2 regions of the Acinetobacter sp. CY17 genome follow, and region 1 is predicted to be linked to the other one. Evidence: riboswitches for the same ligand, from Rfam matches in the RefSeq annotation. Region 1 holds a riboswitch; the other holds the start of a gene.

Evidence for each region. Region 1 has a riboswitch for thiamine pyrophosphate ahead of AC5YCI_RS12630 (FAD-dependent oxidoreductase). Riboswitches for the same ligand answer to the same signal wherever they lie in the genome.
Region 2: linked by a shared signal. The riboswitch ahead of thiC (phosphomethylpyrimidine synthase ThiC) and the one ahead of AC5YCI_RS12630 (FAD-dependent oxidoreductase) in region 1 are both predicted to bind thiamine pyrophosphate.

The regions. Positions count from the first base shown of each region.
Region 1 covers NZ_JCAKMX010000019.1:16,051-19,186, reverse strand. Annotated here, with positions in the region: gene AC5YCI_RS12640 (thiazole synthase) at 1-70, opposite strand, end outside; gene thiS (sulfur carrier protein ThiS) at 72-269, opposite strand; gene AC5YCI_RS12630 (FAD-dependent oxidoreductase) at 266-1,189, opposite strand; TPP riboswitch at 1,275-1,382, opposite strand; gene AC5YCI_RS12625 (phosphohexomutase domain-containing protein) at 1,539-2,903, shown strand; gene pgi (glucose-6-phosphate isomerase) at 2,934-3,136, opposite strand, start outside.
Region 2 covers NZ_JCAKMX010000018.1:19,602-22,737, reverse strand. Annotated here, with positions in the region: gene thiC (phosphomethylpyrimidine synthase ThiC) at 1-1,198, opposite strand, end outside; TPP riboswitch at 1,288-1,413, opposite strand; gene AC5YCI_RS12235 (hypothetical protein) at 1,459-2,445, opposite strand; gene abuO (multidrug efflux outer membrane protein AbuO) at 2,759-3,136, shown strand, end outside.

The DNA of each region.
Region 1 (3,136 bases):
AATCCGGGGAAGGATAACCGGCTGTGCCCAACAATAAACGTGATTTTAGCGTTGTACCATAAACCTGCATGTTAACCTCCTTGCATTGGTGCAAGGACTTCAATTTTTTGCCCAGCACATAATAAGGTGGTTGTATATTGGCTGCGTGGAACAAAGTTGCCATCAACCGCCGTGGCCACTGCGCTACCGTCAAACTGCTGTTCTTCAAGTAGTTGGCTTAAATTTTCACTGTGCGTGTCGATTGGGTTACCATTTAAATAAATCTTCATACTGTGCTCCCTGCAAGTTGATGAATCAGTTGTTCGGCCAGCCATGGTGCACATAAAAACCCATGACGATGCATGCCGTTGACGTAAAAGGTCTGCTGTTGATAAGCAATTTTTGGAATATTGTCTGAGTAAGCTGGTCTTAACCCGACACCTGTTTCTACAATAGAAGCTTCTGCCAATGCAGGATGAATGCTATAAGCTGCACTGAGTAATTCCATCATGCTACGTGCTGTGATGGGCTGACGCGAATCGCTTTCAAGCATGCTTGCCCCTAGCATAAAGCGACCATGTGCGCGTGGCACTAAATAACAGGGAAAACGGGGATGTAATAAGCGAATGGGTCGGGAAAAATGTAACTCCGGCTGCTCTAAAATCAGCATTTCACCCCGTACTGCACGTAAGGGAATTTGATCTTGCGCATAAATACCACGGCAATCAATGATTCTGCCACTGGGCTGGCCAGCGTGGATGGCGACGCCTTGTTGAATTAAATTATTTTTGAGCTCAGCTAAGACCAAACGTGGATCTAAATGGGCTTCATCTTTAAAAAACAAGGCATGCTGTACATGTTCCAACTCAGGCTCCAGGCACTGTGGGTTCAGCCATTGATGCTGTGTCGTACGTGTGGCAAAACGTTGCAACTCGGCATGATCACGCTTATTTGCTAAGACCAAAGTGCCCTGTTGCACCACCTGTGTGCTATAGCGCTGCCACCAAGCAATCGCGTCAAAATCGTATAAAGCTTTAAAATGTGGTGCAGCTTCTGCCTCACAAAACGGTGCCAGCATACCACCGGCAAAATGTGAAGCCATGGCATGCGTATTTGAGCAAATCACTTCTAGCGATTCGCCGTGAGCATGTAAGGCTGTTGCCACACATAAGGCAGTGACGCCACTGCCCAAAATTGACCAGTGGCTCATATCAATAACTCAAGAAACATGTTGATCTCCGACAAGAGACCCATGCGACGTACAGGAAAAGACGGACTTGGCTTTAAAAGCACAGGCCGTATTAAGATGGTCTTCCTACGCCAGCATTAACTGGGTCAGGTTCAAAGGGTCGCTAGCTCAACTAGCCTCTCAGTCTCTATTGGAGACTCCCCTGCCTAAAAGTGTCTCTATTTAGTTAAATTTTAAGCAGCTTGTCAAGCAATCTGTAGGGCTAAAATGCGGCTATTTTTTGCTTAACAAAAAATAATGATTACTTACCCAAAGTATCTAAAAACACTGTTAGCTTAATTTCTAATATAAATTAAATAGATAGATAAGAATGACTTGTTTTAAAGCCTATGATATTCGGGGGAAACTAGACACAGAAATTACCCCTAAATTTGCTTATGCCTTGGGTCGCGCTTATGCAGAAATCTTTAAACCACGTTGTATTGCGGTGGGTGCAGATATTCGTTTAAGTAGCCCCATGCTCAAAACAGCCTTGATTCACGGCTTAAACGATGCAGGTGTCGACGTACTGGACTTAGGTTTAGCCGGTACCGAAGAAATCTACTTTGCGGCTTTTGCCTTGGATATTGATGGTGGCATTGAAATTACCGCCAGCCATAATCCGATTGAATATAATGGTATGAAATTGGTGGGCAAAGGCGCACGTCCTATTGGTATGGACACTGGATTAAAAGACATTCAAGCCTTTATTGAACAAGGCGTGTTTGCCTTTACGCAAGCACAGGGTCAAACCACAGCCTATGATATTTTACCTGCCTATACCGCCCATCTTATGGGCTATCTGGATCAACAGATTCGACCCTTAAAAATTGTCACCAATCCCGGACATGGCGCAGCTGGGCATGCGGTGGATGCTTTGGAACAATGTTTTAAAGCAGCACATCTTCCTATTGAACTGATTAAAATTCAGCATGAACCGGATGGTCGTTTTCCAACAGGCATTCCCAATCCAATGTTGATTGAAAATCGTCATGCGACAACAGCTGCGGTACTTGAACATCAAGCTGATTTTGGTGTGGCTTGGGATGGTGATTTTGATCGTTGCTTTTTATTTGACGAAAAAGGCCAGTTTATTGATGGATATTATTTGGTCGGCTTATTGGCAGAAGCATTTTTACAAAAACAAGCCCAGCAAAAGATTGTGCATGATCCACGTTTAATCTGGAATACATTGGATATTGTGGCGCGTTATCAAGGCATTGCAGTTCAGTCTAAATCTGGGCATGCCTATATGAAGCAGGTCATGCGTGAAGAAAATGCAGTTTATGGTGGCGAAATGAGTGCCCATCATTACTTCCGTGATTTTGGCTACTGTGACAGCGGTATGATCCCTTGGTTATTGGTGGTGAACTTATTGTCAGCCAAACAGCGTCCCTTATCTGAACTCACCCAAGCGATGCAGCAACGTTTTCCCTGCAGTGGTGAAATTAACTTTACTGTCAAAGATGCGCCAACGACGATTAATGCCTTGAAACAGTATTTCTCAGAGTATCAGCCTGATTTGGATAGCACAGATGGTTTAAGTTTTGATTTTAAAACATGGCGTTTTAATGTCAGAGCCTCAAATACCGAACCCTTACTCAGACTGAATATTGAAATCAATCAAGAGCAAGCAACTCAGCCTCTGGATTATTATGTGCAGCTCTTAAGCGAATTGATTGAGAGCACATCATAACATCACGCATGGCCTTCGCCATGCGTTGCTTTAGAACATTTGAATCGTTTGTATCAAACCGCGCGTTGAGGCATCTAAATGCGATAAGTCAGCATGTTCTCGGGTTAACACAGGCAATAACTCATTGGCTATTTCTTTGCCCTTTTCTACTCCCCATTGATCAAAAGGATTAATATTCCATAACACCGATTGTACAAACACTTTATGTTCATACAGTGCAATTAACATACCCA
Region 2 (3,136 bases), on a different contig from region 1:
GGGCTTCATCGTTGGCATCTTGAATAGAACCTGGACGTAAGCCATCGCCCAAACTAAATGAAACATCATAGGCTTTCATGATCTCGCAGATTTCATCAAAATGGGTGTATAAAAAGTTTTCTTGATGATGTGCTAAACACCACTGTGCCATGATCGAACCACCACGTGAGACTATACCCGTTAAGCGATTGGCGGTTAACGGCACATAACGCAATAACACCCCTGCATGAATAGTAAAGTAATCTACGCCTTGTTCGGCTTGTTCAATTAGGGTGTCTTTAAAAATCTCCCATGTTAAATCTTCTGCCACACCATTAACCTTTTCTAAGGCTTGATAGATGGGTACAGTACCCACTGGCACAGGGGAATTGCGAATGATCCACTCGCGGGTTTCATGGATATTTTTACCCGTTGATAAATCCATGATGGTATCCGCGCCCCAACGGGTTGCCCATGTCATTTTAGCCACTTCATCGTGAATATTAGACCCCAGTGCTGAATTACCGATATTGGCGTTAATTTTGACTAAAAAATTACGCCCAATAATCATGGGTTCACATTCAGGGTGGTTAATATTGGCAGGAATAATGGCGCGTCCTGCGGCCACTTCTTGACGTACAAACTCAGGGGTAATTTCGGTTAAGTTTTTAGCACCAAAATTTTGTCCTGCATGTTGACGCAGATCTGTGCCTGCATGTTGGCGCTGATTTTCGCGAATGGCGATATATTCCATTTCTGGGGTAATGATGCCTTGTTTGGCATAGTGCATTTGGGTCACGTTATGACCAGACTTAGCACGGCGCGGCTTTTGTAGATGACGAAAGCGAATCTCAGCAGTGCTAATGTCACGTAAGCGTGCTTGACCAAAACGAGAGCTTAATTGCTCTAACACCTCGGTATCATGCCTTTGCTTAAGCCATGCCTCGCGTATATTGGGTAAGCCTTGGTTTAAGTCAATTTTAATGGTGGAGTCGGTATATGCTCCAGAAGTGTCATAAACCAAAAGTGGGGGATTATCTTCGCCACCTAAATTGGTTGGTGTGCTGCTGAGCTGAATTTCGCGCATCGGCACTTGAATATCAGGGCGTGAACCTTGGATATAGATTTTTTTAGAGGCAGGTAAGATACGGTGAAGGTCTTGAGCGTCTTGCTCATGTTGCGCAATGAGCGCGTCTTGAAGATTCGTTAATGGGTTCATGTCCATGATCCTTTGCAATATCAACGAATCAAGCACGACCAAAAACGTGGCAGATATATCCCAAAGATGGGGCATATCAAAAAGGCATAAGTTTTTAGTGGCTTGATTCCTACGCAGGTATTAACCTGATCAGGTTCAACGGTACTTTGGATTAAATGTAAAATTACATTGACCAAATCTCAGCGAGTCAGTTACTCGCGCTCCGTCAAGCGACTTGCAGTGTAACAGGACTAAAAAAACAACACTAATAGTGTTAATGTCTAAATACACACCGCATCTAAGAAACAATTTTTACCGCGCTGTAAATTTACTGGCACTAAATCCAGTTCATCTGTAAGTGCTGCAACAGCGGCTTGATGTTCTTGTTCCAAACTGCTGTGGCTCAGTTCAAAATCACGCTCAATAAAGTTTAAAAATTTCGTGGCTTGTGTGGCAAGAGTCGCATTTGATTGTCGGCTAATATATTGAATTGCCGCGAGACTCTGTGGGTCGATACTGTCAATCCCTTTATAACTATTGGAGACTTGATCACTTTGGGTGCCAGTAAATAACAACTGACTATAAGCGCGATATAAATACTGAGCGTCGTTTTTATAGCGACTATTTGGATAGCTGGCAAGATAGCTTTCCCAAAATAAAGCCCGCTCGGCCACAACCAAAGGCTCAACTTCTAGACTGTGTTGATTAAATAAAGGCTGACTATTTTGATTGGCTAAGGCTTGAATAAAGCTCTGTTCAGCTTCAGGTAAATACGGTGCAAAGATACGTGCTAAATACTGTGGACTGCGACGATAACCGACATAGCCATCGCTCAAAGTAATTAATTCAACGTAGGCTTGACCTTGATGCTTGACTAAATACTGGTCACGGACGCTCATTTGATCAAAATACTGTTGATGGAGTGTGGGATGTGTACCCGCACCATTTACATACTGCTCAAAAGCGTGTTGCTGGGCAGGTGTACGCTCAACCAGTAAAAAATTCTCGTACATATGTTGTGAAATGTCGAGTAAATCTAACTGTTGTTGAGTGGTCATAAGCGGCAGACAAACTTTGAGATTTTGATTAATTTCCTGTAACGCGAGCACTGTACGTTGATGATCTACCTGCTGCATATCTTGGGTTAGATTATCACATAGTGTATTGAGATCTTTTTCTGGTTTGGTGCTGTGAGCTAACGGTGCTGAGTCTGGAATTACGGGTTTTTCTGAAGGTTGGCAAGCGCTAAAGCTAAGTGCACACAACACTGGTAAGAATAACCTTGTGAAATAAGGTAAGGACAATGTTGTAAGCATAAGACCGCGACTGTTATCCAATGAATAGGCGTATTTTGCAATATATGTATATTCAGAGATGCTAGCAATATGTAGTATTCTGAGGCGATTTGGTTAATTATTAACACAAATCATAAGCTGCTGGCTCATTTTATGGAAAAGTTGTGTTTTTAAAAGCTAAGTTATGTAAAAAATACGCTAAAAATGTACCTAAATTCCCAATTGGGTTTGATGCTCAATCCCTAAATTTTTACGCTGTCTTTGTATGCTTGAGTAGGTCATATTCATGAAAAAACAACTTTTATTTCTTGCCAGCTTAATACTTGTTGCACCTAGCAGCTATGCTTTGGATTTAGTTGAAGCGTATCAGTTGGCACAAAAAAATGACCCCACTTGGCAAGCCAATCAATTGCAGTATCAAGTCGATCAACTTAATTTGGGTTTGGCGAAAGGTAATTTATTCCCAACAATTACCGTGAATGCCAATATCACCCGCAAAAGCCAAGATAATCAAAATAATAACCTAATTAATGTTCCTGGTTTTGAGAGTGAGAATTTAATGCCGAGTTCCTCAACAACTCGGCAAGCGCTAGTCACGGCTAAACAACCGCTGTTTCGTTGGGATGCGTGGCAAGGTTTAAAGCAAGTGAAAACTTCAATTTCC